Regions from separate parts of the Pseudoclavibacter sp. VKM Ac-2867 genome, predicted to be linked through region 1. Evidence: riboswitches for the same ligand, from Rfam matches in the RefSeq annotation. Region 1 holds a riboswitch; the other holds the start of a gene.
The links. Region 1 has a riboswitch for thiamine pyrophosphate ahead of ITJ67_RS02010 (YkoF family thiamine/hydroxymethylpyrimidine-binding protein). Riboswitches for the same ligand answer to the same signal wherever they lie in the genome.
Positions count from the first base shown of each region.

Region 2: it holds a riboswitch for thiamine pyrophosphate, as region 1 does, so the genes downstream of both, ITJ67_RS16420 (ECF transporter S component) here and ITJ67_RS02010 (YkoF family thiamine/hydroxymethylpyrimidine-binding protein) in region 1, are expected to answer to the same signal.

Region 1 covers NZ_JADKSL010000001.1:455,751-471,341, forward strand. The annotation lists gene ITJ67_RS01985 (aldehyde dehydrogenase family protein) at 1-575, shown strand, start outside; gene ITJ67_RS01990 (NtaA/DmoA family FMN-dependent monooxygenase) at 586-1,992, opposite strand; gene ITJ67_RS01995 (energy-coupling factor transporter transmembrane component T family protein) at 1,985-2,749, opposite strand; gene ITJ67_RS02000 (ABC transporter ATP-binding protein) at 2,746-4,455, opposite strand; gene ITJ67_RS02005 (ECF transporter S component) at 4,445-5,035, opposite strand; gene ITJ67_RS02010 (YkoF family thiamine/hydroxymethylpyrimidine-binding protein) at 5,032-5,706, opposite strand; TPP riboswitch at 5,732-5,841, opposite strand; gene ITJ67_RS02015 (VOC family protein) at 5,867-6,208, opposite strand; gene ITJ67_RS02020 (LLM class flavin-dependent oxidoreductase) at 6,330-7,523, shown strand; gene ITJ67_RS02025 (NtaA/DmoA family FMN-dependent monooxygenase) at 7,548-8,915, shown strand; gene ITJ67_RS02030 (ATP-grasp domain-containing protein) at 8,946-9,950, opposite strand; gene ITJ67_RS02035 (M20 family metallopeptidase) at 9,947-11,359, opposite strand; gene ITJ67_RS02040 (hypothetical protein) at 11,495-11,788, shown strand; gene ITJ67_RS02045 (NADP-dependent oxidoreductase) at 11,751-12,797, opposite strand; gene ITJ67_RS02050 (TetR/AcrR family transcriptional regulator) at 12,908-13,486, shown strand; gene ITJ67_RS02055 (alpha/beta hydrolase) at 13,483-14,277, opposite strand; gene ITJ67_RS02060 (GNAT family N-acetyltransferase) at 14,294-14,797, opposite strand; gene ITJ67_RS02065 (hypothetical protein) at 14,986-15,189, shown strand; gene ITJ67_RS02070 (HNH endonuclease signature motif containing protein) at 15,202-15,591, opposite strand, start outside.
Region 2 covers NZ_JADKSL010000020.1:28,069-43,659, forward strand. The annotation lists gene ITJ67_RS16390 (DNA polymerase IV) at 1-348, shown strand, start outside; gene ITJ67_RS16395 (DUF2277 domain-containing protein) at 376-696, opposite strand; gene treZ (malto-oligosyltrehalose trehalohydrolase) at 954-2,744, opposite strand; gene treY (malto-oligosyltrehalose synthase) at 2,792-5,116, opposite strand; gene glgX (glycogen debranching protein GlgX) at 5,163-7,358, opposite strand; gene ITJ67_RS16415 (hypothetical protein) at 7,498-7,830, shown strand; TPP riboswitch at 7,855-7,964, shown strand; gene ITJ67_RS16420 (ECF transporter S component) at 8,016-8,669, shown strand; gene ITJ67_RS16425 (ABC transporter ATP-binding protein) at 8,675-10,201, shown strand; gene ITJ67_RS16430 (energy-coupling factor transporter transmembrane component T family protein) at 10,198-11,070, shown strand; gene ITJ67_RS16435 (cobalt ABC transporter) at 11,067-11,639, shown strand; gene ITJ67_RS16440 (hypothetical protein) at 11,669-12,280, opposite strand; gene ITJ67_RS16445 (metallopeptidase family protein) at 12,318-12,665, opposite strand; gene ITJ67_RS16450 (cytidine deaminase family protein) at 12,707-13,147, opposite strand; gene ITJ67_RS16455 (class I SAM-dependent methyltransferase) at 13,220-13,987, shown strand; gene ITJ67_RS16460 (hypothetical protein) at 14,055-14,417, shown strand; gene ITJ67_RS16465 (phosphoribosylanthranilate isomerase) at 14,473-15,078, shown strand; gene ITJ67_RS16470 (LysR family transcriptional regulator) at 15,194-15,591, opposite strand, start outside.

The sequences.
Region 1 (15,591 bases):
AACGTCGGGCGGCCGTGCTCGACGCGGACGGTGTACGGGTCGTCGCCGAAGGCGCTGTGCGCAGCGATGACGATGGCAACGTGTGGGCGACGCCGACGATCGTGGCCGTGCCGGCGAGCAAGCTCGCGGCGGGCGACGAGACGCTGCTCGACGAGGTCTTCGGGCCGTTCTCGGTCATCGTCGAGTACGAGGACGAGACGTCGCTTGCGCCGAGCCTCGACGATCTGTACGTCGGCAACCTCACGGGCACAGTGCACGCCGCTGACGGTGAGCAGTCGCCCGCGCTCTCCGCGCTCGTCGCGGGGCTCGCGAGGAAGACGGGACGAGTGCTCTTCGGCGGCTGGCCGACCGGCGTCGCCGTCACGCCCGCCATGCAGCACGGCGGGCCATACCCGGCGACGTCGAACGACACCTCCACGTCGGTCGGCACCGCATCCATCTCCCGCTTCCTGCGCGGTGTCGCCTACCAGGGTGCGCCGCAGGAGGCACTCCCGGAGCCACTGCAGGACGCGAACCCGTGGGGTGTGCCGCAGCAGCGGGCCGCCGCGGGTCAGTCGGCCAGCTGGGGTGCTTAGGACTGAGCTCTCAGGGCTGAGCTCTCAGGGCGTCCTTGGCGGCCAGGCGCGAACGCAGCGTCGGCGCCAAGGGCGCTTCGTCGCCGGGTCGACCGGGATCCTGACCAGGAGCTTGATCGGCAGGTTCGCTGATGCGGCCGCGCCTGCGCAGCTCGGGAACCACGTGCTCGACGAAGTCCTCGAGCGAGCCGGGGAGAAGGGCCGGGGTCACGACGAAGCCGTCAGCCGCCCCCGCATCCTGCCACTCGCACAGCTCGTCGGCGATGTCGGCGCCGCTGCCGAGCGGGGAGGGCGTGAGCTGGTCGAACGACTGGCGCAGGGCGAGGTCGCGGACGGTGAGCCCCTCCCTGGCGGACACTGCCGCGAGCATGTCCTCGAAGCCGTCGCTTCCCGTCGCGCCCCGGTGCGCGGCGAGGAAGCCTTCCGCGTCCTCGTCGAGTCGCAGTGTCGTGGCGTTCGCGTGCATGAGCCGCACGAGCGAGCGCACGGCCGAGGCCTCGTCGATGTGCGCGAGCAGTGAGTCGCGGACGCCCACTGCATCGATGCGCGTCGATCCAGCGATCGGCTGGATCGCTGCGCACACGCGAATCTCGTTCGGGTCGCGTCCCGCGAGTCTGGCCCGCTCGCGAAGCTCGGTGCGCACCGCGCGGTTGCCGTCGATGCCGTCGGCCGCGACGAAGACCAGCTCCGCCCACCTCGCGGCGAACTGCATGCCGCGCGGGGAGGCGCCCGCCTGCATGAGCACCGGATGCCCCTGGGGGCTCCTCGGGAGGCTCAGCGGGCCGGGTGCCGCCGCACGTTCGCGGGGCGCCGGAGTGCGCGAGACGAGGCTCGGGTCGGCGAACACGCCGCTCTGGGCGTCCTGCACCAGCGCAGCAGGACCCCAGGTGCCCATGAGCTCGAGCACCTGCGCCACGACGCGGTCGGCGCGGTCGTAGCGCTCCTCTTTCGGGGGGATGCGGTCGAGGCCGAGGTTGCGAGCCTCGGCATCCGTCGTCGAGGTCACGATGTTCCAGGCCACGCGCCCCGCAGAGAGGTGGTCGAGGCTCGAGAGCGTCCGCGCTATGGCGTACGGCGGCAGGAACGAGGTCGACACGGTCGCCCCGAGTCCGATGCTGCGCGTCGCCCCGATGACGGCGCTCAGCACTGTGATGGGGTCGAGCGTCACGGCTCCCTTGCCGCCGCTGGCGAGGGTCGTCGCCACGTCGCCGAGCGCGTCTTCCGGGATCGCGAGCGCGTCTGGCAGGAACATCAGGTCGAAGCCGCCGCCTTCGAGGAGTCGCGCGATATCGATGTACGAGCTGGCGTGCAGCCAGTCGCGGTTCGAGTGCGGGTGGCGCCAAGCGGCGGCGTACCGCTGCGTCGGCGGGTTGACCATTCCGACGAGCGTGAGCTGACGCGTGCTGTTCTCAGACAAGCGACAGCCCCGTTCCTGCGGCGATGCCGAGCATGGCCGCGAGTGCGAACGCGCAGAGCACGACGATGGCGAGTGCTGCGTCGCGGGTGTCGAGCGCGACCGGCCGCCAGACGGTGCGTGGACCCGCTCCGAGGCCTCGCGACTCGAGGGCTTGGGCGATGCGCTCACCGGAGCGGATCGAGACGACGAGCAGCGAGAACGCGGCCGTGCCGAACGCGGTGACACCGGTGCGCGGCGTACCGCCTCGTCCGAGCGGCGCCCGGACGGCCTGCGCTGCGCGGATGCTCTGCCACTCGCTCGGCAGCAGCTGCAGGAGGCGGAATCCGGCGAGCAGGGCGTATGCGAAGCGAGGGCTGAGCCGCGCGTGCTGCGTGAGGCTCGTCATGAGGTCACGGGGCGGAGTGCTGGCGATGAACGCGATCGACAGCATGCCGATGACCGTCGTGCGCAGCGCCAGCGCGAACCCGATGGCGAGGCCCTCGCTGGTCACCCGAACCGGCAGACCTTCGAGGATCTCGCTCCCTGGGCGGCTGAGCGCGTTGACCATGACCAGGCCGATCCCGAACGCCACGAAGGGGACGGATGCGGCGAGCAGTCTTCCCGGGGTGAGCCTCGTCGTCGTCAGCGTGGCGATGATCGCGAGCACGGTCAGCACGCCAAGGGTCAGCGGGTTCAGGATGAACAGCGTCGCGAGCGAGCAGGCGAACAGCACCACGAGCTTGACGGTGGGGTTGCGGCGCTCGAGTGCGGGACTCATGCCGCGACCCGTGTCGCGGCGCCGTCGAGCTCGCGCAGGATCGCGCGTGCCCGCTCGGCGGGGAAGCGCCGCGCCTGGAGCCAGCTCAGCAGCGGCGTTCGCTCGAGGCCCGCTGCGGCGAGGAGGCTCTCGTCCTCGAGGAGCTCGAACGGCGTCACTTCGGCGAGGAGACCGCCTTCGGCGAGGACCAGCACGCGGTCGGCGTACGTGCAGACGGCACGCAGCTCGTGGCTGGAGAAGAGCACGCCGCAGCCGCTGCGCGCGGTGCGCTCCAGGGCGTGCATCGCGGCAATGCTCGAACGGCGGTCGAGGCCGAAGCTGGGCTCGTCGGCGAGGAGGAACGGCCGGTCGTGGGCGAGCATGGCGGCGATGCTCACCCGCCGCTGCTGCCCGCCCGAGAGGCGGAATGGGCTGTGGTCGAGTTGTGCCGAGAGGTCGAAGCGGGTGACCAGCTCGGCGATGCGCTCCGCGTCATCCGCTCCGAGGCCGTGCTCGATCTCGCGCCGCACTGTCGGCTGGGAGAACTGGTGCTCCGGGTTCTGGAAGATGAGGCCGGGGCGGGGGCCGTGCACCTGCCCCGAGCCCGCCCGCGCGAGACCCGCGAGCGTTCGCAGCAGGCTCGACTTCCCGCATCCGTTGCGGCCGAGGAGCGCCACGACCTCACCCGCTCTGAGCTTGAAGCTCATGCCTCGGAGGACCGCCTCTACGGCGTTCTTCGCGCGAGGGCGCTTCGGGGCCCCGCCAGCGACGACGTCGAGGCTATCGACGCTGAGGACCTCCGCCTCGCGGGTCGGCGTCGAGGGCGCCGCTGCGGCTGCGCCAGTTGCGGCGCGCGCCCCGAGCGCGGCGACACGGTCCGCGACCTCGTCGTTCGCGAGTCCGCCCTCGAGGCCGGTGAGTGCGGCGAGTTCCGCGTCGAGCGGCAGCCAGCACCCGGCCTCCTGCAGCTCCGCTGCGTGCTCGACCAGCACGCGCGCCGTCGGGCCGTCGTGTGCGATGACACCACCGCGCGCGACCACGACCGTTCGTCCCGGGAGGCCCGCGATGCCGCGCGCTCCCGCGTACTCGTCCAGTCGGTGCTCGACGAGCACGATCGTGGATGCTCGTGCAGAGGCCGCGTCGACCGCCTGTCGGACCGACGCGATTCCCGCAGGGTCGAGCATCGATGTGGGCTCGTCGAGCACCAGGACACGGGGCTCCGTGACGATGGCCGCGGCGATGGCCACGCGCTGGGTCTCGCCACCCGAGAGCGTCGCCGTGCGACGGTCCGCGAGCGTCCCTGCGCCGACGAGGTGGAGGGCCGCGTCAACCGCTGGCCCCATCGCCTCGGGAGCCCAGGCGTGGTTCTCGAGCGGGAACGCGATCTCGTCGGCGACGTCGGGGAGGCACACCGATGAGCTCGGGTTCTGCGCGACGACGGAGAGATACCTGGAGAGGCGCGGCACGTCCGACTCCTGCGTATCCACCCCGCAGATGCGGATGCGCCCGCTGACCTGTGCGGGGACGCTGTGGGGGATGACCCCGCTGAGCGCCTGCAGCAGCGTCGACTTCCCCGCCCCCGACGGCCCGATGACGAGCACGTGCTCGCCGGGCGCCACGCGCAGATCCACTGGCCCGAGCCCGTCTCCCGAGGAGTGGATCGCCTCGAAGCCGACCGCCTCGATGTCGACGCTCGAGATGTCGACGCTCGAGCTGTCAGGCCGCACGGCGCACGGCGAGCGGCTTCGAGTCCTGCACGATCGCGAAGTTGTCGAGCACGCCGGTGCGCACGAGCGAATCGACGATGAGCTTCGCGAGGAGGCCGCCGAGGATGATGCCGGACGCGACCTGGATGCCGAAGCGCAGGAACAGGATCTCCTGGCCGTACCAGCCTGAGCGGAACGCCGAGTAGAAGAACACGAGGCCGGCGCCGAGCGCGCCGGAGATCGCGTACCGCAGCCAGCCGTACTTCCGGTACCGGCCGAGCGCGAACGGCAGCTCGCTGCCGATGCCCTGGATGGCGGCGGCGACGAAGAGCAGGGGGCCGACGGCAGAGCCGAGGAACACGACCTCGATGACGGAGGCGAGCACCTCCGCGATGACACCGACGAACGGCCGGCGGATGATGGCGATCGCGATGGGCGCGACGAGCAGCCAGCCGCCGAAGAGGAAGTGCTGGGCGAGGTCGCCGGCCGGCCCCATCGCGATGGAGAGCGCAGTCCACGCCTGCACGAGCGCCCAGTACAGGAAGCCGAAGACCGTGCCGAGCACGACCATGAGCACGATGTCTCGCAGCTTGAGGCTCATGCGCGGGCCTCGGCTGCTGCGTCGAATGCCGAGTCAACTGCTGTGTCTGCCTGGCCGCCTGCGTGGCTGGGGCTGTTCAGCGAGATCGTGAGGTGGCTCGTCACATGCTGCACGTGCGCCCCGACCCCCGCCCAGGCGACCGCGACCGTCTCGAGCACGCGCCCGAGGTCGCCGCTGAGCTTCGTCACGAAGTGCTCGGAGGCTACGAACGTGCCGCTCGCCTTCGCCGTCTCTATGGCCGCGTAGATCTCGCGCATGTGGTCGGGCGTCCGCTCCGCCGAGCCCGCATCCTCGAGGGGGTAGAGCGCCCACTCCGCACTCGCGAAGCTGCCAGACCTCCGGCCGCGGGGCGCATCCACTCGCCTGGGGCCGGCGCCTCCCGGCAGATCGCACACGGCCTCGCCGGGGCAGCCGCGAGACAGCAGCACCTGGATGGAGGCGTGCAGTCCCGTCGCCGCGATGTGCTGCGAGAGGTCGGTGAGCCAGCGCAGCAGTGACTGCTCGTCGCCGCCCGCGTAGGTGCTCACGTCGCCCGTCTCGAGCACGAGGCCGGAAGCGTCCGCGGCGTCGAGTGCGGCGAGGATCACGTCGACGTATCGGTCGGACATGACCGAGACGGTGACTCGTGCGCCCACCCCGAATGCGAGCGGGTCCTGGGTGATGGTTTCCATGTGCGTGCCTTCCGTCGGAGCGTGACGGCACGGGTGGGTTGACTCCCTTCGCTGGCATTACCCAGATCAGGTTCAACGGTCGGAGTTCGAGTACTCCCTCTCAGCCCGACTCATCGGGCTCCCGTGCACGGCCACACTGTAGCCCCGGCGCAGTTCGCGCCTAGCTCCCTGCGCTCGTGAAGACCACGTGGTTGCCTTCCGGGTCGAGCACCTGGAGGATCTGGAAGTGAGTGGCGTCTTCGATTCCGCCGTGCTCGATCCTGGCCGCGTCGAGCCGTTCGGCGACACCGGCGAGGTCGTCTTCGGTGAACACCACCGTGGATCTGCCCGAGCGGCTCGAGTCGGCCCAGAGCTGCAGGCCGGCTTCGCTTGTGAAGTGCCACTCCAGAAGTCCGGGCATCGGATTCTCGTCGGGGCCGCGGCCGAAGAGCCTGCCGTAATATTCCGTAGCCTGAGCCAGGTCGGACACGGTGATCTGCGCAAGTACGCCCTTGATAGCCATGCCCCGATGATGCTCGCCTCTGGTGCGAGGAGCCTCCACGAACATGTCCCCACGTTGCGACGCGTAACGGGGTGCGTCAGGCGCCGTGGTCCCGCCGCGAGGCGCCACCTAGCGTCAGACCATGACGAACCCACCCCGAATCCACCTCGGCGTCGCACTCGATGGCGCCGGCCTCCACCCGGCCGCCTGGCGGGAGCCGAGCGCTCGTCCGGACGAGCTCTTCACGCCCGACTACTGGGTGGGGCTCGTCCAGCTCGCCGAGCAGGGGCTCCTCGACTTCGTATCCATCGAGGACTCGTTGGCGCTGCAGTCGTCCGAGCGGCTGCACGACGACGATCGCACCGACGAGGTTCGGGGTCGACTGGATGCGCTGCTCATCGCCTCGCGGGTAGCCCCCGTGACCCACAGCATCGGTCTCATCCCGACCGTCACGACGACGCACACCGAGCCCTTCCACGTCTCCAAGGCTGTGGCGACGCTCGACTACACGAGCGAGGGTCGCGCCGGCTGGCAGGCTCGACTCTCGATCGGGTCGGACCACACGCACTTCGGGCGCCGCGACCCGGCGGAGTTCCTGGAGACCCTCGAGCGCGCATCGACCGCCGACCTCGGCGACCTCTTCGCCGAGGCCAACGACTTCGTCGAGGTCGTGCGCAGGCTCTGGGACAGCTGGGAGGACGACGCGGAGATCCGTGACGCCTCCACGGACCGCTTCCTCGATGCGGCGAAGGTGCACCGCGTCGAGTTCGAGGGCAGATGGTTCAGCGTGCGTGGTCCGTCGATCACGCCGCGTCCGCCGCAGGGGCAACCCGTGGTCGCTTCCCTCGGGCACGCCCAGGTGCCGTACGAGTTCGCCGCCGCGAGCTCCGATCTGCTCTTCGTCACCCCGTCGGATGTCGCCTCGGCCGTGAGCATCCTCTCGGAGGTGCGGGCTGCCGAGCAGAAGGTGGGCCGTGCCGGCGAGCCGCTCTCCGTCTACGTCGACGTGGCCGTGTTCCTCGACGGGCCCGAGGAGACCGGGGTCGCTCGTCTCGCGCGCCTCGACGCGAAGGGCCGCACGCTCGGGCAGCCGCCAGCGGTATTCACCGGTTCGGCCTCCGAGCTCGTCGAGCACTTCGAGACGCTCTCGGCGCTCGGCTACGACGGCTTCCGTCTGCACCCCGGAGTCGTGACGGACGACCTTCCCCGCATCGTCGCCGATGTCGTTCCCCTCCTCCAGCAGAAGGGGCTCTTCAGGGAGCGCTACGAAGCACGCTCCCTGCGCGGCCTCCTCGGCCTGCCGACCACCGTCCCGAACCGCTACGCCGCCGTCTAGGCCCGACTCGATCAGGAGATCATCGTGACCAAGAAGCAGATCATCCTCGCCGCCTACGTCGGCGGAGTCAACGAGCACACCCTCTGGGAGCACCCGGATGCGGGGAGCCAGATCGAGTTCTCGACGTTCAAGCACGCCGCCCAGAAGGCGGAGGCGGGGAAGTTCGACTACTTCTTCCTCGCGGAGGGTCTCGCGCTGCGCTCGCGGCGGGGCGAGATCTTCGACCACGACATTGCGGGTCGCCCCGATACCATTCCCGTGCTTGCCGCCATCGCCGCGGTCACCGAGCACATCGGGCTCGTGGGCACCATCAACGCCACCTTCAACGAGCCGTTCGAGCTCGCGCGCCAGTTCGCCAGCCTCGACCACCTGTCCGGGGGGCGGGCCGGCTGGAACGTGGTCACGTCGTTCGACGCGTTCACCGGTGCCAACTTCCGACGCGGCGGCTTCCTCCCGCATGCTGAGCGCTACGAGCGGGCAGAGCAGACGGTCAACACGGTCCGGGAGCTGTGGGATTCCTGGTCGGCGGATGCGATCGTCGCCGACAAGGAGTCCGGCCGATTCCTGGACTCCGCCGACGAGGGGCGCTTCGACGTCTCGACGAGCCAGTTCGACATCAGCGGTCGGTTCACGGTTCCCCGCAGTCCGCAGGGCAGACCGATCATCGTGCAGGCCGGCATCTCGCCGCAGGGTCGCGACTTCGCGGCCGCCAACGCCGACGTCATCTTCTCCCCGTACTCGCGCCTCGAGGAGGCACGAGACTTCTACGCCGACATCAAGGGTCGGGTCGAGGGCTTCGGGCGCAACCGGGATGACCTCAAGATCCTCCCGCAGTCGAGCTTCGTGCTCGGCGACACCCGCGAGGAGGCGCAGGAGAAGGCGCGCTGGGTGACGGAGCAGCAGCTGAGCCCGCGCACCATCCAGGTGCGACTCGAGCAGGTCTGGAACCGAGACTTCTCGGAGATCGACTTCGATGGTCCGCTGCCCGACTTCGACCCGGATGGGGAGAGCGCGCCCATCATCGAGGGCCGGGCCTTCACCTACGGCGACCGCCTCGCGACTGTGCGCAGGTGGCGCGAGAAGGCAAGGGAGAACGACTGGAGCATCCGCCAGTTCGCGCGCCACGAGCTCGGCGGTGTGCGGTACGTCGGGACGGCGTCCCAGGTTGCCGAGGAGATCGACGACTTCGTGCAGAACGAGGGCTCGGACGGCCTGGTCATCGGCTCGCATCTCACCCCGGGCGGCATCGACGAGTTCGTGGACCGTGTCGTTCCGATCCTCCAGGAGCGCGGCTCGCTTCGCGAGGAGTACACGGGGACGACGCTTCGGGACAACCTCGGCATCCCCGTGCCCGAGCGAGGAACGCGCGCGCCTTCGGCCTTCGCGCACTGACCCGGAGCTGGGCCGAGGCGCTGCGTTCGACTACGAGTTCGGGTACGTCTCGCGGAGGATGCGCCCGAGGAGAGCGGCGATAGCGCCCGGCCCGGATCCTTCGGCGACGCGCTCGACGTCGGCGTTGTAGTTGGTGTTCGTGTTGATGTCGTACACCACCTGACGGCCGTCCTCGGTCTCGATGAACTCGATGCCGGCGATCTCGAGGCCGATGTCCTTCGTGAACGCGACGAGGCGCTCGACGAGCTCGTCGTGTCCGCCCTGTCGGAGCGAGAAGATCGAGGTGCCTGGCTCCGGCGCGAGCTCGGCACCAGGTGGCACGACCGGGCGCCCAGTATCTGGGTCGATCGCGCAGGCATCCGCCGGGCAGAGCTGGAACCCGCCGTGGATGGTGTCTGCCGCGATCGAGTAGATGTGCTCGCCGCCGACGATCTCGACGCGGGTGATGAACCCGCCTGCCGGTCGCAGGTACTCCTGCAGGAGGGTGATGCCGTCGAGCGGCTCCTCGAACTCGGGGGAGTCGAGGTAGCTCTCGAAATCGGCGAAGGCGTCGAAGCGGCGCACGCCGAGGCCCTTGCCGCCCTGGTTGTGCTTCGTGATGAAGGGCGTCGGGAACTCCCTCGCAGCGTCCCGCAGCCCCTGCTTGCCGATGACGGCGACCGTGCGGGGCGTGTCGATGCCCGCGCGGCGCAGGAGCGTCAGCTGGTCGACCTTGCTGACCTCGAGTTCGATGGCCCGCCGGCCGTTGACGGTGCGTCGGCCGGCAGCCTCCACCCAGTTGAGCACCGAGCGTGCGTAGTCCTTCGAGAGTGCGTGGTCGCGGGTGTGCGACGAGGCGCTGATGCGCGACCAGAAGATGCCCTCTGGCGGGAGCGCGTCGATGTCGAGCACGCCCTCGACGAGGCGCCACTCGACGACCGGGACGCCGGCCGCGTCGAAGGCGGCCTGGAACGGCGGCCACCATTCGGGGTTCTCGTGCAGGGCGTAGACGACGGGGCCCGCAGCTACGGGCTGGGAGGAGCGAGCTGCGCTCATGAGAAGAACCCTTCGACATCGAGTGCGCCGCCGGCCGCGTCGAAGTCGGCGCGTGCGGCGGCACGGAGGTTGGAGTCGGCGAGGAAATCGGCGGCCACGAGGGCGAGGCCGGCGCTCGCATCGGCGATGGCCGTGCTCGCGGCGTCGCTGGTCGCGTACTCGGCGAACTCGCGCGTGTGCAGGCTCACATCCGGCGGGCTGATGGCGATGACCGGGTGGATGCCCGGCACGCGAACGCTCACGTTGCCGAAGTCGGTGGATGCTGCGAGGTGCGATGGCACGGACGCCTTCGTGAGGACGCGTCGGCCCCGCGCCTCCTGGTGCACCGCCCACCGCTCGGAGAGGGGCGTGTTGTAGCGCAGCGGCATCGTGAACGGCTGCGGGTCCCACTCGACCTCGACGCCGGTGCCGGTCGCGAGGGCGATGCCGTTGGCGATGTCCTCGAGGCGCAGGCTCAGCTCTTTCAGGGTCTCTGCCGCGTTCGAGCGGACGTAGTACTCGAGCTCCGCGAACTCCGGCACGACGTTGGGGCGCTGCCCGCCGTCGAGAATGACGCCGTGGATGCGGTCGCCGGGGTAGAGGTGCTGCCGGATGAGGCCCGTGGCCTGGTAGTTGAGGTTGGCGGCGTCGAGCGCGTTCCGGCCCTGGAACGGCGAGGCGGAGGCATGCGCCGGGACGCCGTAGTAGCGCACGCGCAGAATGCGTCGTCCGATGAATGGCTGGTCGGTGACGTCGTAGCCGAACGGATGGATCATGATGGCGGCGTCGATGCCGTCGAACGCGCCAGCCCGCGCCATGATCTCCTTCCCGTTGCCGCCTTCTTCTGCGGGCGTGCCGTAGAGCACGATCCGGCCGGCGGGGAGTTCGCGGCGGCGGCTCGCCTCGACGAGCGAGAGGAAGGCGCCGACTGCGGAGGCGGCGATGATGTTGTGCCCGCAGCCGTGCCCGACTCCGGGCAGAGCGTCGTATTCGGCGAGGATCGCGACCGTCGGCGCATCCGTCGAATCTGGCTTCGCTTCGCCCACGACGAGCTCAGCGACGAGCGCCGTGTCGAGCCCGAAGGCTCCGAGCTGTGCCGAGATGCCGTGCTCCGCGAGCAGCTCGGCGATGTCGGCGACGCTCTGCGTCTCCTCGAAGCCCTCCTCGGCGTACTCGAAGATGCGGTGGGAGAGCTCGACCAGCTCGGGCTGCAGGGAATCAGCGGCCACGCGGATGGCCGACGCGTCCTCGATGGATGCTCCGTCGTGCGATGAGGTGATGCGCGGCGCAGCAGCCGCCGCGATCGCGGTCTCCGCGGCGACGAGGTCGAGGTAGGTGGTGCTGGGCGTCGTGGGGGATGCGCCCACCCGGATTCCGCGGGTCGCCCCTGTTGCTCTGGGTGCGCTGGTCGGGTCCGCTGCTTCGCTCACGTGGTGTGCTCCTTGCCGCCGGCAGCCCCGGGTGGGCCGTCCGCTTCCATCGTGCCTCGATTCTCCGGGAGCGTGGTGGGCCGTGTCGGGGTCGCCGTCGTGGGCCGTAACGTGAATCTCGATTACAGTGGCAGCGTGATGTTCATCCTCGGTGCCGTGCTGCTCGGGCTCAGCCTCGCGCTCACGACCTGGGCGCACTTCCTTGTCGGCCGGGCGGGTGCCGGGCGCAGGCTGCCGATCTTCAGGGACCCGCCGGGGACGCCGAAGTTCGCGAGCTGGCTGCGCATGGGTGGGGCCCTCCTGGCTGTCATCGCCGCCGGGCAGCTGTGGCACGTCGTCGGGCTCTTCGCGATGCTTCCCGTCGTTCTCGTTCTGTTCGTGCCAGGGCTCGTCATGCACACGCGACACGAGCGCGCGCTTCACCGCTGAGATCCACGATCATCTTGCCCGTGTTGGCACCGCGCATCATGTCGAGGAACGCCTGCACGGTGCTGTCCAGGCCGTCGACGACCGTCTCGTCGTAGGCGATCTCGCCCGCGCGGATCCACTCGACCATCTGCCGCTGGAACTCCCCAGCGAGGTGGCCGTAGCCTCCGACGGTGAACCCCTCGAGTCGCAGGGCGCGCTTGATGAGGTTGGCCATGTTGTCCGGGCCCGCTGGCTTCTCGCGCTCGTTGTAGCTCGAGATGGCGCCGCACAGCGCCGCTCGGCCGCCCCGGTTGAAGACGTCGAGTGCCGCCTCGAGGTGGTCGCCTCCCACGTTGTCGAAGTAGACGTCGATACCGTCTGGCGCCGCCGCTGCGAGCTGCTCCCGCACGGGCTGCTCCTTGTAGTCGAAGGCGGCATCGAAGCCGTACTTCTCCGTGAGGAGGGCCACCTTCTCGGCTGAGCCCGCTGAGCCGATGATGCGGCCGGCGCCGAGCTTGCGGGCGATCTGTCCGACGGCGGTGCCGACGGCTCCCGCCGCGCCGGACACGAAGACGGTCTCGCCCTCCTTGAGCCCTGCGATGGCGGTGAGGCCGACGTAGGCGGTGAGGCCGGTCATGCCGAGCATCGAGAGGTAGAGCGACAGCGGGACACCGGGAATCTCGTCGACGACGCGGAAGGATGCCGCGTCCTCCTGGACGATGTCGCGCCATCCGAAGGCGTGCAGCACGTGGGCCCCGACCGGCACGTCATCGCTGGTCGACTCGACCACGACGCCGACCGCGCCGCCGGTGAGTGTCTCGCCCAGGGCGTACGGGGCGACGTAGCTCGGCGCGTCGGTCATGCGACCTCGCATGTACGGATCGACCGAGAGGAAGAGGTTCTCGACGCGCACCTGACCCGGCTGCAGTTCGGCGTACTCGACCGTGACCGTGCGGAAGTCCGTTTCCTTGGGCCACCCCTCCGGGCGGGAGGCGAGCTGGATCTGCGTGCTGATGGCGGTTGAGGTCATCACGTCAGACAATCACAGCATTCTGACCATACCGGCCGATTACTACATTCGTAGTGGATGCACTACGTCCGTAGTTTTCGTGTCGAGATCTCTGCGTCTAGAGTTCGGGGGTGCCCTCAACGCGTGAACGTTCGCTGACCGCCGCTCTCGAGCTCCTCGCATCTGGCGGCATGCGTGCGCTCACGCACGTGCGGGTCGACGTCGAGGCGGGGCTCCCGCGGGGGTCGACTTCGAACCATTTCAGGACCCGGCAGGCGCTCATCGAGGGTGTCATCGGTCGCTTGGAGCGCAGTGACTACGCCGAGTGGCTGCTGAGTTACGAGTGGGGCGAGCCGAGCGTGGACCGCTTCTGCGCGGCGATCGGCGCCGCCGTCGACGACATGACCGGCGCCGGGCGAGTGCAGGCGCTCGCCCGGTACGTCCTGGTCCTCGAGGGAACCCACAACGCGATGGTCGCCGAGGCGATCCGGGTGGGCCGTGATCGCCTACGGGGCTGGGCGGCGGGCGCTATCGCCGGTCTCGGCGTCGACGATGCCGAGGCCTGTGCGTCAGCGCTGTTCGCGTTCATCGACGGGGCCGTCCTGCACCGGCTCTCCCTGCCACAGGAGGACCTCCCTGACGTGTCCGTCGACGTGCAGTCGACCGTGCGACGGATACTCACTCAGCGTGACGCCGTGCCTTCCGCCTAGGGCTGAAGTTCTGCCGCCCATGCTGAGGTCGCCGCGGCGATCTGCTGGCGCCCGTCCTCGTCGGAAATCGTCGCTGTTCCGTCGCCGGACTGCGGGCCGTAGTTGCCGAACATCGCGTGGTTCGCGCCCTCGATCTCCAGGGTCTCGGCGTCGGCGGGGAGCAGGCCGCGTGCATCCGCTGCCTTCTGCGGGGTGCTGAGCCCGTCGGCGCTTCCTGTGATGCTGAGCACGTCGAGCGACTCGTCGGCGGCGAGGTCGTTGGCGCAGTAGCTGCCGAACAGCAGCAGGCCGGCGACGTCCGGCGACTCGGCGAGCTGGCAGGCGCGGACTCCGCCGAGGGAGTGCCCTCCCACGGACCAGGTGGTGACCTCGGGGGCCACGGCCGCGTAGTCGTCGAGCGTGCGGGTGTCGAAGAAGGCGAGGTTGAGGAGCGGCTGAGGGACGACGACGGTCATGTTGTCGTCGGTGACGAGGCTCGAGAGCTTCGCGGCGTAGGCCGACGGCTCGACCTTGGCTCCGGGGATGAACACGAGTCCGGTGTCGCTTGGCTCCTCGCTCGGGCTCAGCACGAGGGTGCCGTCGACCTCGGTGACCGAGATGGCTGGGTCATTGGTGACGGATGCGAGGGGTTCTGGTTCGGCTGCCATGACCCCGACGTTCGCCCAGATCAGGAATGCCGCGATGGCGACGACGAAGACCGCGGCGATGACGGAGAACGTCCAGATCAGCGCGCGGCGCAGCCGGCTGCGTCTGCGTCGTGGTGGCTGCTGGTTCGGGGGAGTTGCTGGCACCCGCAGAGGATATCGCTCAGCTGTGGGAGGGACGCTCGATGAGGGTGGTGCGGCCGACGGGTTTCTCGAACGCGAAGATGGGGAGGTCGAATTCCGGGATGCGTCGTTCGCCACCTTCGAAGCCCGACGCTCGGTAGAGGGCGACTGCTTCGGGCTGCCGGGAGCCGGTGGTGAGGAAGATGCGGGTGTAGCCCAGGTCGCCGGCTGCTGCGTCGAGTTCTCGCAGGACCTGTTGGGCGAGTCCGCGGCGGCGGTGCGTGTCGCGTGTCCACATGCGCTTGACCTCTGCGGTGGTGGAGTCGTACCGGCGGATGGCGCCGGCGGCAACGAGGACGTCACCCTCGAGGATGCCGATGAAGGCGCCGTCGGGGGACGTGAAGTCGGTGACGGGGTACGCGGTGATGTCGTCTTTGTAGAACTCCCGGTACCTGGTCCGGTACTCCGCGTCGAGGATGTCGAGCACTTCCGACACCTCGGCGGAGGTGATGTCAAGGTGGCGGACGGTGAGCGCGTTTGTCATGCGCACATGTTGCTCCGCCTCCGGGCGTCTCGCTCTTCGTTCGGCCCCCAGGTGACGCCGTGTTTCGCCCCGCGAAGCGCGGTGTCGTCTCGTGTGTCCGTCTTGCGCAGGCTGCTGTTCCTCCGGACCGGGGATTCCTACGCTGACGGGACGACCTATCCAACCGGTGCCGCACGAGAGGGCAGATCATGAGCATCACGCTCCGCATGACGCACGGCCGCTTGACCGACAACCGCACGACGGACGGACGCACGAATGACGGGCATGCGGCCGGCGCTCCGTCGTTCTTCGTTCGTGTGCAACGGGTGCTCTCGCGGGTCTTCCTCTCGGAGCGCGCAGGGGTTGGCGAGCAGAGGCTTCTGCTGCGCGGCGTCGGTATCGAAGAGGTCTAGCTCGACGAGGCCTCAGAACGGCGGAGGGTCGGTGCCCGCGTCGCGTTCTCGCTGGGCGCTGCTGCCCCGCTCGGCGTCCGATCCTGTGCCTGTGCCTGTGCCTGTGTCTGGTCCTGCGTCTGTCTCTGTCTCTGACCCTGACCCTGACCCTGACCCAGACCCAGACCCAGACCTTGCATCCGCCTCACTCGTTGCATTCGGCGGGCTGGTGCTTCCGGCGTCCGCCGACGGCGCGAAGCGAACGCCTTGCCTGTCGGGTCTGTCTGTCAAGACTTTTCCGCTTGGTGTCGTCCACTGAAGGACTCCGCCTTCGAGTTGCAGAACTGACCACGGTGTTGCGTGCCTCATGACGTGGTGGAACACGCAGAGGTGCTCCAAGTTGTTCGTGCAGGTTGCGCCGCC
Region 2 (15,591 bases), on a different contig from region 1:
CGCTCGCACACGCTCGGCGAGCCCAGCGATGTCGGCCACTCGCTGTACCTCGCCGCGCGGGAGATGCTGCGCGCGGCTCTCGTGCCGCCCAGGCCGGTGCGCCTCATCGGCGTGCGTGCTGAGCGGCTCGTGGAGGCAGGGAGCTCGGGGCAGCTGTCGCTCTTCGGGGCGGAGGAAGACGACGACTGGGAGGCGGCGGAGCGCGCCGTCGACCAGGCGGTCGCCCGCTTCGGGAAGTTCGCGCTTCGACCGGCGTCGCTGCTCGGCCGCGGGGAACGCAGCGACGGCACGGTCGGCATCAGCGAACGCGCGAATCGCAAGCAGGATGAGGCCCCGAACCAGCACTGAGACGGCAGGCCCGTCGGGTGTGCGCGCCTAGGACGCCGCCTGTGCGCCGCTTGTCGTGGTGGCACTGCTTGCCCCGCCCGCTTCCCGGGCCGAGATGCGGGCCTGCACCTCTGGGCGACGCAGCGGCGGCACGGTCTTCGGCGGCTGGCGCCGTTCCGGGAGGTCCTCGAGGAGGTGCTCGGTGATGTGCGCGATCTCGCGGACCGCCTTCTCGAAGGCCTCGCGTGTGCGCGCTGTCGGGTGCGTGATGCCGGAGACCTTGCGCACGTACTGGCGGGCGGCGGCTTCGATCTCGTTGTCGTTCGCGGCTGGTTCGAGCCCGCGCAGCTCTGTGATGTTTCTGCACATGCGCGACAGGGTACGCCGAGGCACTGCGATGACCACGAGAACATCGCCCCGCTCCGGCCTTCCCCGCCCCGGTTCCGGGCTCGGTTCGCGGTGACTGTGTCCAACTTCAGTGCAGGTTCCGGCGGTTGTGCCGGTTTCTGGTCGGCTGCGTCCGAATGTGCACTGATGTTGGTCAGCGCGGGCCGCCGCCGACTCTGCGGCGCTCCCGGCTCGCTGAGCGGCGTTCCCGCCCGGACCTCCGCGCAGTCGGGCGGGAACTAGCTGACGCGGATGACGGCGGCGCTCTCAGCTGGGAGGCGGAGCGGGACGGCGGACGCGCCCACCGGTGCGCCCGTGACGGTGCCGGAGCTCTGGCCGAGCGTGGCCCGTGCGTCCGTGGAGAAGAGCACCTCGGTGGCTCGGTCGACTCGCAGGTCCCGCTCGTCTGCCGAGAAGTTCACGGCGATGACAAGACCGCCACGCGTGATGACCAGCGTGCCGTCTTCCTGTGACGCCTCGACGCTGCTCGCATCGATCCAGGGCGTGGTGATGTCCGCTTCCCGCCTGCGGAGTGCGATGAGCTCGCGGTAGGTCTCGAGGAGCTGGGCGTGCTCCGGCTTCTCGAGCTCGCTCCAGTCGAGCTTCGACCGCTCGAACGTCGCGACGTCTTGCGGGTTCGGAACGACGGCGGCGTCCCAGCCCATGCGCGCGAACTCGCCGATGCGCCCCTCGGTTGTCGCCTTCGCCAGCTCCGGCTCCGGGTGGGAGGAGAAGAACTGGAAGGGGGTCGTGGCGCCCCACTCCTCGCCCATGAAGAGCATGGGTGTGAAGGGCGCGGTCAGCTCGAGCGTGGCCGCGATGGCCAGCTGGCCGGGGGAGAGCGTCGCCGTGAGGCGGTCGCCGATGGCCCGGTTGCCGATCTGGTCGTGATTCTGCGACGAGACGACGAGCCGCCAGGCGCGCGTGCGAGCCGGAAGGGGGCGACCGTGATGGCGACCTCGGAAGCTCGACAGCGTGCCGTCGTGGAAGAACCCCTTCTCGAGCACCTTCGCGAGGGCATCGAGACCCTCGAAGTCGGCGTAGTAGCCGCTGGTCTCCCCGGTCAGGTTGACGTGCACGGCGTGGTGGAAGTCGTCCGACCACTGGGCGTCGAGTCCGTAGCCGCCTGCCTCGTCTGACGTGATGAGGCGTGGGTTGTTGAGGTCGGACTCGGCGATGAGGGTCAGCGGGCGACCGAGGTGCGCTTCGAGCTCGTCGACGTCCAGGGCCAGCTCCTCGAGGATGTGCACGGCCCGGTCGTCGATGAGGGCGTGGACGGCGTCGAGCCGGAGCCCGTCGACGTGGAAGTCGCGCAGCCACATGGCCACGTTGGCGCGGATGAAGGCGCGAACCTCGTCGGAGTTCTCCCCGTCGAGGTTGACGGTGTCGCCCCACGCCGTGGCGTGGTGATCGGAGAGGTACGGCCCGAACTTGCCCAGGTAGTTGCCGGAAGGCCCGAGGTGGTTGTAGACGACGTCCTGGATGACGCCGATGCCACGCTCGTGGCAGGCCTCGACGAAGCGCTGGTAGGCGGCTGGTCCGCCGTAGCCCTCATGGACGGCGAACCAGTCGACGCCGTCGTAGCCCCAGCCGTGGGTGCCGCTGAACGCGTTGACGGGCATGACCTCGACGAAGTCGACCCCGAGCTGCTGCAGGTGATCCAGGCGATCGATCGCCGAGTCGAGCGTGCCCTCGGGCGTGAAGGTGCCGATGTGCACCTCGATGATGACGGACCCTGCCAGCGGGCGGCCGGTCCAGTCGCCGTCCACCCACGGGTGCCGGTCGGCGTCGAAGGTGCGCGAGAGGCCGTGCACGCCGTCCGGCTGCCACCGCGAGCGAGGGTCCGGGATGGGGGTCGGGTCGCCGTTGACGAGGTACCCGTAGTCGTGGGTGTCCTCGTCGAGCTCGAGCTCCGCGTCCGGTACCCACCAGTCGCCGTCGGTGCGCCGCATCGGCAGCTCGGTGCCGTCGAGGTGCAGGGCTAGCGTCTCGGCGTGTGGTGCCCAGACATCGAAGCGGGAATCGCGCACAGAGAACTCCTTGGTGGGAAGCGAGGTGGTGTGGATGCGGGTGCCGGCTAGGACCTTGCGAGCAGCGCCACGGGGTACTGCTGCAGGAGGGCGGCGAGCGGGACGTCCTTGCCACCCGTGAAGACCGCGGCGGTGAGCTGGTCGATCCATTCGCCCTCGGGGAGGGGGATGGTCGTGCCGATCCATCCGCCGCCTTGCTCGAGGCCGATGGGAAGGCGCGTGCCGATCGTGATGGCCCCGCCCCGCGAGAACGCGAGCGCGTGCTCTGCCGCTGGGCCGTCGGCGGTGATGCCCTCGTACTCGGTGAAGAGCTCCGGTCGGCTGCGGCGCAGGCGCAGGCAGGCCGCGGTCACGAGGAGCTTCGCAGCACCGGAGTCGTCGATCGCGGGGACCGCTCCGTGCAGGATCGCGTCGAGCGCCGCGGTGCGCGACGAGTAGTCGACACTCTGCCGGTTGTCTGGGTCGACGAGCGTGCGCGTCCAGAGCTCCGTGCCCTGGTAGACGTCGGGGATACCCGGCATCGTGAGCTGCACGATCTTCGCGGTCAGCGAGTTCGACCAGCCCGCCTCCTGCGTCTCGGCGACGACGTTCTGGACGACGTTCGACGCGACGGGGTTGTCGAAGACGGCGTCGACGGCCGCGTGCAGCTGCCCCTCGAACGTCTCGTTCGGGTTGGTCCAGCTCGTGTGCAGGTCGGCTTCGCGTGCAGCCTTCTCGAGGTAGTCGGTGAGGCGCTCGCGAGATGCGGGCCACGCGCCGACGATCGCTTGCCAGGTAAGCTGCGCGAACGCGTTGTCGTCGATGGGGGCCACATTCTGGAGCTCGGCGACGCTCTCCGCCCAGAACTCGGGGACCTCGCTGAGGGCGGTGATGCGGGCGCGAGTGTCCTCGCCGCGCTTCGTGTCGTGGGTCGACAGCGTGGTCATGGCGTCTGGCCAGTCGCGGGCCCGTGCACTCTGGAGCTCGTGGAACCGCTCCGGGGTGATGGAGAAGACGTTGGGGTCGCCGCCGACCTCGTTGAGTGAGGTGAGGCGTGCGTAGCGGTAGAACGAGCGGTCTTCGACGGCCTTCGCCATGATCATGCCGGTGGTCTGCTGCAGGCGCAGCGCGGCCTCGGCTTCTGGTGCCTCGAGGAACGGCAGGACGCGGGCGATCGACGCCGCGAGGTCCGGTCGCTGCTCGGTGGCGGCCTTGGCCGCGTCGGTGAGGTGGTTCGCACCCGTCGGAAGGTAGCTGCGGTACACGCTGAAGTGGGCGGCGATCTCGGCGACGGAGTCCTCGATGAGGTCGTCCTCGAGGCCCGTCGCGCGCAGTTCCCGTGCGATGCGGCGGATCTCGGCGTTCAGGGACACGTCGGCCACGGCGCGCTTCGCCTCGTGGATGAGCTGCTCCCAGTCGACCGGGTCGCCGTCCGCTCCCGCCGCGAGCTCGTCGAGCGGTTCTTCGGCGTCGGCGTCGACGAGCACCCGGTCGATCTGGCCGAGCGCGTCGTAGCCGGTCGTTCCTGCCGTGCGCCAATCGGCGGGCAGTGCCTCGTCGCCCTCGAGGATCTTCTCGACGAGCACATACGCTCCGCGCGTTCGGTCGGCGAGGTGGCGCAGGTAGCCGCCCGGGTCGCGGAGCCCGTCCGGGTGGTCGATCCGGAGCCCGTCGACGAGGCGGTGACGCATCCAGTCGAGGATCTCCGCGTGGGCTTCCTCGAACACGTGCTCGTCTTCGACGCGGATGCCCGCGAGCGAGGTGATGGTGAAGAAGCGGCGGTAGTTGAGGCGGCTGTCGCCTTGGCGCCAGTGGATGAGCTGGTAGTGCTGGTTGTCGAGCACTTCCCGCACCGATGCGCCTTCGGGTGCCGAGCCTTCCGCGAGCGGGTACTCGGTGGAGTGGTAGCGCAGCACGCCGGCCTCGGTGTCGACGGTCACGTTGGCGATCGCGTCGCCTCGCTCCCTGGGCATGTCGTCGTCGCCGACCGTGGGGATGAGGAGCTTGCCGCCGCCCGCCTCCCAGTCGATGTCGAAGGACTCTGCGTGGGCGGCCTGCTGGCCGTGCTTGAGCACATCCCACCACCACGGGTTGTCACGTGGTGTTCCGACTCCCATGTGGTTCGGGACGATGTCGACGAGCACGCCGAGGCCCAGCTCGCGGGCCTTCGCGGAGAACCGCTCGAGCCCCTCGCGCCCGCCACGTTCGTCGTCGACCTTCGAGGGGTCGACGACGTCGTAGCCGTGCGTGCTGCCTGGGGTCGCCTGGAGGATGGGCGAGAGGTACACCCATCCCACGCCGAGCCGCTCCAGGTAGGGAAGCTGCTCGGTGGCGGCGTCGAGGTCGAACTCCGACGTCAGTTGGAATCGGTACGTGCTGGATGGGATCCGCATCATGGTCTCCGTGGCGCGAGGTGCTTCTGAGATGGCTCTGGCTGGGTCAGCTGCCGAGGGGCGGCCGCGTGATGATGGGGATGGGGGTTGTCATCGCGGCGACGGAAGCGGCAACTGAATGGTCTGGCTTCTCGTTGAGCTCCGCTTCGCGCAAGACGACGAGCGAGCGCGGCTCGAGCGGGATGGTTGCTCCCGGCTCGACGGCCTCGAGGTCGGTGTGCATGCCGGAGGTGTCGATGACGATGTCCCAGTGGGAGGTGATCTCGACGCTCGGGATGGTCGCCTCGACGACTGTCTCGCTGGCGTTGAAGTAGACCATGAAGCTCACATCGGTGATCTCCTCGCCCCGCTCGTCGCGCCCGGCGATGGCGTTGCCGTTGAGGAACATGCCCATCGACTTCACGAACTCCGCGTTCCAGTCTTCGGATGCCATCTGCGTGCCGTCGGTCGAGAGCCACACGATGTCGGGCAGCGCGGATCCTTCGGCGCGCTCCTCGACGCGGCCGTTGAAGAAGCGGCGTCGACGGAACGTCGGGTGGTCGGCGCGCAGCTGCGCGACGGCCCGCGTGAACTCGACGAGCGGCTCGTCGGCGTTCTCCCAGTGCACCCAGCTGATCTCGCTGTCCTGCGCGTACGTGTTGTTGTTGCCGTTCTGCGTGCGCCCCAGCTCGTCGCCGTGGAGGAGCATGGGCACGCCCTGGCTGAGCAGCATCGTCGCGATGATGTTGCGCTGCTGCCGGGCGCGCATGGCGTTGATCTCGGGGTCATCGGTCGGGCCCTCGACGCCGAGGTTGTAGGAGCGGTTGTGGCTCTCGCCGTCGTTCCCGTTCTCGCCGTTGGCGTCGTTGTGCTTCTCGTTGTAGGAGACGAGGTCTCTCAGCGTGAAGCCGTCGTGGGCCGTGACGAAGTTGATGGAGGCGAAGGGGCGGCGTCCGGAGTGCTCGTAGAGGTCGGCGGATCCGGTGATGCGGCTCGCGAACTCGCCAAGCGTCGATGGCTCGCCTCGCCAGAAGTCGCGCACGGTGTCGCGGTACTTGCCGTTCCACTCTGTCCACTGCGGTGGGAAGTTGCCGACCTGGTAGCCGCCGGGGCCGACGTCCCACGGCTCGGCGATGAGCTTCACCTGCGAGACCACCGGGTCCTGCTGCACGAGGTCGAAGAAGGTGGACAGCTTGTCGACGTCGTGGAGCTCGCGGGCGAGGGTGGAGGCGAGGTCGAAGCGGAAGCCGTCGACGTGCATCTCGGTGACCCAGTAGCGCAGCGAGTCCATGATGAGCTGCAGCGAGTGCGGGTGGCGCATGTTGAGCGAGTTGCCGGTGCCCGTGTAGTCGGTGTAGTACCGCTTGTCGTCTTCCTCGAGCCGGTAGTAGGCGGCGTTGTCGATGCCGCGGAAGCTGAGGGTCGGGCCGAGGTGGTTGCCTTCTGCCGTGTGGTTGTAGACGACGTCGAGGATGACCTCGATGTTGTTGGCGTGCAGCGTGCGCACCATCGACTTGAACTCCTGCACCTGCTGGCCTGCCGTGCCCTGGGAGGCGTAGTCGGCGTGCGGGGCGAGGAACGAGATGGTGTTGTACCCCCAGTAGTTGCGGAGGCCCTTCTCGATGAGGGTGCTGTCCTGCACGAACTGGTGCACGGGCATGAGCTCGATGGCGGTGACGCCGAGCCGCTTGAGGTGCTCCACGATCGCGGGGTGCGCGATGCCGGCGTACGTGCCGCGGATCTCCTCCGGCACGTCCGGGTGCAGCTCGGTGAGCCCCTTGACGTGCGCCTCGTAGATGAGGGACTCGTTGTAGGGGATGCCGGGCTTACGGTCGCCAGCCCAGTCGAAGTAGGGGTTGATGACAACGCCCTTCATCATGTGGGGCGCTGAGTCGAGGTCGTTGAACGAGTCGGGGTCGCCGAAGTTGTAGCTGAAGAGCGACTGGTCCCAGTCGATGTCGCCCGTCGTCGCCTTCGCGTACGGGTCGAGGAGGAGCTTCGCCGGGTTGCAGCGGCTTCCGTTGATCGGGTCGTAGTCGCCGTGCATCCGGTAGCCGTACTGCTGGCCTGGCTGCACGTGAGGGAGGTAGGCATGCCAGACGTGCGCGTCCTGCTCGTGGAGCCTCACCCGTTCCTCGTTGCCGTCGTCATCGAAGAGGCACAGCTCGACCTTGTGGGCGGCCTCGCTGAAGATCGCGAAGTTGGTGCCACTTCCATCGAACGTCGCTCCGAGGGGGTAGGCATTTCCGGGCCACGTTTTCATGCACGCTCCTATTGCTTCATCGAAGAACATCGCGTGTGGATGCAGGCACTAAAGCTACCAAAGGGTGGGAGCGCTCTCGCCCGCAAGCACACAGGACTTCTCCTGGTTGGCAGGCATGTCGACGACCTACGCTGGCCGCATGACGAACCTCACACAGAACCTCACGGACTCGGTCAAGAAGCTCGGCGTCACACTCGCCTATGGCGAGAAGGTGGAACTCGGCAAGTCCACGATCCTTCCGGTCGCTCTCGTCTCGTACGGCTACGGCGGTGGTGAGAGCACTGAGGAGGGTCAGGAGAACTCGTCGGGCGGCGGTGGCGGCGGGATGGCCGTGCCGGTCGGCGCGTACGTCGATGACGAGTTCGGCACGAGCTTCCGTCCGAACATCATCACGCTGCTCGTCGTGTCGATTCCGCTGGTGTGGACGGTCGGGCACGCCCTCCCGCGACTCATCAAGGCGCTCAAGAAGTAGCTCCGGCCGCGGTACGGCCTATACTCGGGGTGTTCACGGGAGTCCGGTAGTCCGGGCTGAGAGGAAGGCTCAAGCCTTCGACCGTCAAACCTGATCTGGGTAATGCCAGCGCAGGGAGGCACATCTCCGAGCAGGGTCGCCCACGGCTCTGCGCCCGTGCACTTTCACTCGAAAGGGCACACAGCATGACAACTTCCTCGACTCCATCTCCGACTGCGGCAGCGCAGGTTCCGGCTCAGGCGAAGGCGCCGAAGAGCCGCTTCCGCTGGCGGGTCATCGACATCGTCACGGCGGCCGTTCTCGGTGTCGCGACGGGCCTCATCTTCATCTTCTGGAACAGCGTCGGCTACGCCTGGTTCGTGGCGATGGATGCGTTCACTCCGGGGATCGGCGGCATAGCGGTCGGCATCTGGCTGCTCGGCGGCGTGCTGGGCGGGCTCATCATCCGCAAGCCGGGGGCTGCGCTCTTCGTCGAGGTGCTCGCGGCGTGCGTCTCCATGCTGCTCGGCAGCCAGTGGTCGATCGAGACCGTCTACTCGGGTATCGCGCAGGGCCTCGGTGCCGAGCTCATCTTCGCGCTCTTCCTCTACAGGCGCTTCGGTCTGAGCGTCGCGATGCTCGCGGGCGCGGGTGCTGCCGTGGCCGCGTGGGTGCTCGAGCTGTTCCTCAGCGCGAACATCGAGAAGGGCCCTGAATTCCTGACGATCTACCTCGTCGCCGTCGTGGTCTCAGGTGCGGTCCTGGCCGGAGTCGTCGGCTGGCTGCTCACGCGAGCGCTCGCCGCGACGGGCGCGCTGAACCGCTTCGCGGCGGGCAGAAGCGCGAAGCGAATCGGCTAGCGCTCGTGGGCGCGAGAGTCGAGGCGAGGGGGTGGGGCTGGCGCCACGCCGACCGGGCGAAGCTGGCGGTCAGCCAGCTCGACCTGACGATCGAGCCCGGAGAAGCTGTGCTGCTGCTCGGGCCGTCGGGGGCGGGCAAGTCGACGCTCCTGGCGGCTCTTGCCGGGGTGCTCGGCGACCACGAGGACGACGGGCAGGAGCTCGGCTCGCTGCTGGTCGACGGCAGGCATCCGACGGATGCCCGCGGCGCGGTGGGGCTGGTCCTGCAGGATCCGCAGGCGAACACGGTGCTCGCCCGCATCGGCGACGACGTCGCCTTCGGCTGCGAGAACCTCGGTGTGCCGCGCGCCGAGACCTGGGTTCGGGTGCGCGAGGCGCTCGACGCCGTCGGGCTGCGGATGCCGCTCGACCGCTCGACCGCGCAGCTGTCCGGCGGTGAGCGCCAGCGCCTCGCGATCGCGGGCGTGCTCGCGATGCGGCCGAACCTCATCCTGCTCGACGAGCCGACCGCGAACCTCGACCCGGCCGGTGTCGAGGAGGTTCGCGAGGCGGTTGTGCGTGCCGCCGAGGTCACCGGCGCGACGCTCATCGTCATCGAGCATCGGGTGGATGTGTGGCGTTCGAGCGTCGACCGGGTCGTCGTGCTCGGCACTGAGCAGCACCTGCTCGCAGACGGTGCCCCTGACGTGATCCTGGAGGAGCAGCGGGAGTCGCTCCTCGCGGCGGGTGTGTGGATAGGCGGCCACGAACCCACGGTTCCCCGGGGCGAGCGCGCCCCGGGCGAGGACCTGCTCGTCGCCGACGGCCTGGGGTTCGGGCGTGCCGACTATCCGCTGCACACGCAGTTCGGCGCGACGCTGCGGGCGGGGGAATCGACGGTGGTGCTCGGGCCCAACGGCGCGGGCAAGACGACGCTGGCGCTGACGCTCGCTGGCCTGCTCAAGCCGGTCGCGGGCGACGTGCGTGCGAGCAGTGCCCTGCGTGAAGCTGGCGAAGACGCTGACCGTCGACGGGGTGGCTGGGCACTCGGCAGGTTCCGCGCTGCGGGCCCGGTCGGCCCGCATCCTTCTGCCTGGCGTTCCCGTCAGCTGCTGACGAGGATCGGCACGGTCTTCCAGCAGCCCGAGCACCAGTTCGTCGCCGGCACGGTGCGGCGCGAGCTCGAGGTGGGACCGGATGCGGTGGGGCGGGGCAGACGCGAGACGAGCGAACGCGTCGACGAGCTGCTCGCGGCGCTGCGCCTCTCGCACCTCGCGGAAGCGCACCCCTTCACGCTCTCCGGCGGTGAGCAGCGTCGGCTGTCCGTCGCGACGGTCCTCGCGACAGCGCCTCGGGTGCTCATCTTCGACGAGCCCACCTTCGGGCAGGACCGCAGGACCTGGACGGAGCTCGTCACGATCATGTCTCGCCTCGTCTCCGAGGGGCACTCGCTGGTCTCCGTGACCCACGACGAGCAGCTCGTGCGTGTGCTCGGCGACCAGCGCATCCGCATCGAAGCCCACGACCGCAAGAATGAGAAGGTGCCAGCATGAGCGGCAGCGGCGCGGGCGTCCCCTCGGCGGGTTCCCGCCCGGCATGGTCGGCAAGGTCGCCCCAGGTCGACGCCGACGGCGTGCCGCTCGAGGTGCTCCCCGTCGGCGGACGGTTCCTCGACCGCGTGAACCCGGTCACGCCGTTCCTGGCGGCGGTGCTGTACTCGATACCCCTGCTGACGACGCTCGACGTCGTCTCGGCGGCCGTCGCGCTGACGCTCTCGCTCCTCGCCTTCGGCGTCGCCGGCGTGCGCCCCATGGAGGTCCTGCGATCGAGCTGGATCCTCCTCATCGCCGCCCCCGTCTCCGCCACGAGCATGCTGCTGTACGCCAAGCCCGGCGGGGCGAGCTACGGGCAGTTCCTCTACGCGAACATCACCGACAACTCCATCCAGCTCGCGATCGCCGTCGGCGTGCGCGTGCTCGCGATCGGCGTGCCGACGCTCGTCGCGTTGAGCCGCATCGACCCGACCCGCCTCGCCGACGGCCTCGCGCAGGTCGCGCACCTCCCGGCGAGGTTCGTGGTGTCGGCGCTCGCGGGCATCCGCCTCTTCGCCGTGTTCCGCGACGACTGGACGGCGATGAGCCAGGCGCGCCGCGCTCGCGGTCTCGGCGACTCCGGTGCCATCCGACGGTTCATGACGATGGCGTTCGCGCTGCTGGCCCTCGCGCTGCGACGGGCAGGGACACTCGCGACCGTCATGGAGGCTCGCGGCTTCGGCGCTGAGGACATCACGCGGACGTGGGCTCGCCCCTCACGTCTCGGCTGGCGAGACCTCGTTCTCGTGCTTGCGGCGGTGGTGATCGCCGGCGCGGCCATCGGTGTGGCCGTCGCGGCGGGGTCGTACCGGCTCGTGGGCAGCGCGTGAGCAGGGTCGCGGCGCTGCTGGACCGCGTGCTGGTGGACGCCCGCGGGTCGCGCCCGGTTGTGCTCATCGACGGCGGTTCGGGCTCGGGCAAGACGACGCTCGCGGGGGAGCTGCTGGCGGAGTTTCGGGCGCGCGGCTTCGAGAGCGCGCAGCTGGTGTCCCTCGACGACGCCTACCCGGGCTGGGGTGGCCTCGCTGCCGCCTCGCAGGCGGTGCACCGCGACATGCTGAGTCCCGAGCAGCCGGGGTCCCAGCACCGCCCCGGCTATGAGAGCTGGGATTGGGCGGCGGATGCGCCCGGTCCGTGGCGGGACCTCGACGGCTCCGCGCCGCTCATCGTCGAGGGCTGCGGTTCGCTGTCGCACGAGAGCGCGCCGCTCGCGACGACGAGCGTGTGGATAGAGCTCGACGAGGCCCACCGGAAGCCGCGGGCGCTCTCGCGTCCTGCAGATGTCGGCGTCTTCGAAGAGTTCTGGGAGATGTGGGCGGCTCAAGAGCGCGAGCATTGGCGACGCAATGCGCCGTTCCTGCTCGCCGACGTCATCATCGAGGCCGCGCCCGGCGCGTGACGGGGTTTTTGCGGCGTCGCGAGGCGCCGTCAGCGCGGGCCGGTGCCCGCCTGGTCTGAGCTCTGCTGGCGGCGAGCGCGCACGTAGCGCACGGTGAAGATCACTGCGATGACCAGCCCCACCAGCGCTGCGAGCAGCCAGGTGCTACCGACGATGAGGCCGTAGACGGCATCGTCGTAGTCGATGCTGGTGCCGGGACCGGCGTCGAGGGAGAGGTCGGTGCCGATGCTGTCGGCGACCGGCCGCAGCAGGAGACCGGCGAGCGCGCCGACACCCGTCGCGAGGGGGATCGCAAATGCCCACCCCCAGAGCACGGAGCCGAACGTCGGACCGGCCGCGCCTGGTGTGCGACGAGCAGCCTGGATGCTCCGCGACCCGAGCAGGATCAGCACGACGAGGCCGGCACCTGCCGAGACGAACATCGCCCAGAAAGCGAACGCGGAGAGAAGCGTCTGCCCGGCCTCGACGAGCGGTGGGATGGGCCCGACGGTGTCGACCGTGATGCTCGCGGCAGCAAGCGCCGAGAGCAGACCGGTCACGGCCATCCACAGTGCGAAAGCTGGTGCCGCCAGGACGAGGACGATTCCCCAGAGGAGGCGTCCTGGCCGGAGGGGCCCGCGGGCTGGTGGCGTCTGCTGCATCCGGGAAGCGTATCGGGGACGCGCGACTCGGGAGGCTCTACGCCCAGCCCAGCTCGAGGAGCTGCGCGTCGTCGATGCCGTAGAAGTGGGCGATCTCGTGCACGAGCGTCGTATGCACCTCGTCGCGGAGGGTCTCCTCGTCGTCGCAGATCGACAGGAGCGGTTCGCGGAACAGCACGATGCGGTCGGGTAGCTCGCCGAAGCCGTACTGACCGCGATCCGTGAGCGCGAATCCCTCGTAGACACCGAGCAGGTCGAGCGAGCCGTCCTCTGGCCGGTCCTCGACGACGAAGATCAAGTTGTCGAGGCCGTCGACCATCTCGTCCGGCAGCTCGTCGAGCTCGTCGACGACCAGGGCCTCGAAGTTCTCCCGCGACATCTCCATCCGCTCATTGTGTCGCAGGGCGGCTGGACGGGGACCGGCGGCTAGACCTGCGCTGAGGCGTGGTCGTAGGCGAGGGGCAGGAGTTCGCGTGCGATCACGCTGATCAGGCCGTCGGGCCCGGGCAGGATCACCCGTATGTCGGGGTAGTGGTCGGCGAGCACCTGGCGGTCACGCCCGCAAGGGCTCATGACCCCGCGGCCGTGGTTCGCGACGGCGACGATGTGCGTCAGCTCGAGGGCACCAGCGGCGCGGGCCGAGCCGAGCGCCACCAGCTCGGCGCAGGGTCCGCCCGTGAAATGGTGCAGGTTCACGCCGACGTGCACCCGGCCGTCCGCCGCGCGCACGGCAGCCCCTACCGTGTGGATGCCGTCCTCATCCGGCCCAGCATCCGTTGTCGCATCGATCGTGGATCGGGCGGCTTCGACGAGCTCGAGTTCGCCTTCCGAGACGGGCCGGGCGGATGCGAGTTCGAAAGCGGTCATGACGTGAGCCTACGAGGTGTCCTCGAGAGGGTCTCCTGGCTCGATGCTGGCGCTCCTCGCTAGGGTGCCCCTGTGACCGATGACGAATGCTCCCGCCCGCAGGAATGGCGAGCTGCGCACGCCGCCGCCATGGTCGGCTGGGACTTCTCCGTCCTGGACGGGCGCATGACCGCCGACGAACCCCACTGGGACTTCACCGCCGAGTGCCGTGCCGCGATGGCGTCTGCCACGCGGGTCGCCGACCTCGGCACGGGAGGCGGCGAGCGGCTCATCGAGCTCATCGGCGACCTCGGTGCCGCCGCGGAGTCCCTCTCCATCGCGGCAACCGAGGGGTGGGAGCCGAATATCGAGATCGCGAGGCGGAACCTGGCGCCGTTCGGTGTTGGCGTGCACCGGTACGACTCCGAGGCGGGTGACTCCCTGCCGTTCGAAGACGCGTCGCTGGACCTCGTCGTGTGCCGCCACGAGTCCTTCGACGCCGGGGAAGTCGCCCGTGTGCTCGCCCCGGGCGGGCGGTTCCTGACCCAGCAGGTTGACGGACGGGAAGCGCACGAGCTCCGAGAGTGGTTCGGCGGCGACCCGCTGCACGACGACGTGACGCTGGCGAACGCGAGCAGCGAGGTGGCAGCCGCCGGGCTCCGCATCGAGCTCGCCGACGAGTGGGCTGGGCGGATGACGTTCGCGGATGCACGTGCGCTGGTCGAGTACATGGCCCTGGTGCCATGGGATGTCCCAGGCTTCGAGGTCGACGCCAACATCAGCACGCTGCGTCGCCTGGACGCGGCGCGGCCGATCATCGTCACGCAGCGGCGGTTCCGACTGGCCGCAGTGCGCGACTGAGCTGCTCGACGCGCCGGAGCGTCCGCGCTCGCTGGCGTGGTGCGGCGCGGCCCGCGAGAATAGGGCCATGATCGACGTCTTCGGGGAGACCCTGACCCATGAGACGGTCGCGCGGTTCGCCTTCTGGGGCATGGTCATCGGCGTCGGAATCGCGCTGCGCATCGTCCGATCCGTGCGGCCGCGCCTGCTCAACCGCACGCGCTGGGGAGTGCTGGCCGCCGCCATCCTCCTGCTCCTCGTCGCTCTGAGCATCGTGAGCCTGTCCGCCTCCGTCGTCCTCTCAGTGGTGTCGAGCTTCCTGCTCGTCGCGCTGGGGGCAGCCGGCGCCGGTGCCCTCGTCGCGCTCGCGATCTTCTCCCTGCTCGAGTTCATCGCGCCCAAGCGGCGTCGCGACCTGGTTGCGGCACCCGCGGGCGCTCCGCAGCGCTGACACCTCACGGAGGAGCGAGGCGACCTCTCCTGCATCCACGCCCTATGATGCTCGCGTGTACGTCAAAGTGTGTGGCCTGGATTCTGTCGAGTCAGCGGCGGTTGCCGTCGAGAGCGGAGCCGACGCGGTCGGCATCGTGATGAGCCGCACGAGCCCGCGCAGGCGTTCCGCGGAGGAGGCCGGGAAGATCTTCGGTTCCGTTGCCGCTGGCGTCGATCGGGTGCTGGTCGTGCACGACATGCCGGCCACGGACGCCGCCGAGATCGCGGGAGCGGTCGGTGCGAACGTGCTGCAGCTGCACGGCTCCTACTCGGGCGATGAGGTTCGAGCTGCCGGCACGATCTTCCCGCGGATCTGGCGAGCCACCTCGCTCGCCGACGACCCTGAGCTGCGCGTCGGGGCGTTCGGTGAGGAACTCCTGCTGCTGGATGCGCCGAAGCCGGGGTCTGGCGAGCGCTGGGACCTCTCGGAGCTCGTCCGTCGTCGCCCTCAGGGGCGCTGGCTGCTGGCAGGCGGCCTGCACCCGGGGAATGTGGCCGAGGCGATCGGCGAGGCGGAGCCCTGGGGCGTCGACGTGTCGAGCGGGGTCGAGTCGAGCCCGGGCGTCAAGGACCACGCCCGGATTCGCGCCTTCGCGGAGTCCGCGAAGCGCGCCGGCTGACCGTTGAAGCACGCCGGCTGACGGCTCGTGCCCGATCTGCTGTCCAACTTGCGTGATGAAAGCCACCTCTGTCGCCGCATCCAGCATGCACTTGGGGTCCGATCACTAGAGCTGGTCAGGGACGCGGTGGGTCGACCTCCGCGAACTCCGCCTCCAGGTCGGCGCCCGCGGCGGTGAGGTGGTCGAGGACGGTTCGCACGGCGAAGCGCGCCTGACGGTCTGGACGGGCGATGGCGACGATGCTGCGCACGGACCGCACGCCGTCGAGCGGGCGCAGCACCACCCCCGGGCGCGGGCGAGTCGTGAAGCGCGGCAGCAGCGCGAGCCCCGTGCCAGTCGCGACGAGCGCTTCAACGAGTCGGTTGTCGCGGAGCCGCTGCACTCGATCGAGGTTGGTGCTCGTGGCGTTCTCGACGGCGATCAGGATGCTGTCGAACGGGTAACCGACGGGCACACCCACCCAGGTGGTGCCGAGCAGATCGCCAGGGACGAGGTGGTCGAGGTGCGCCAGCG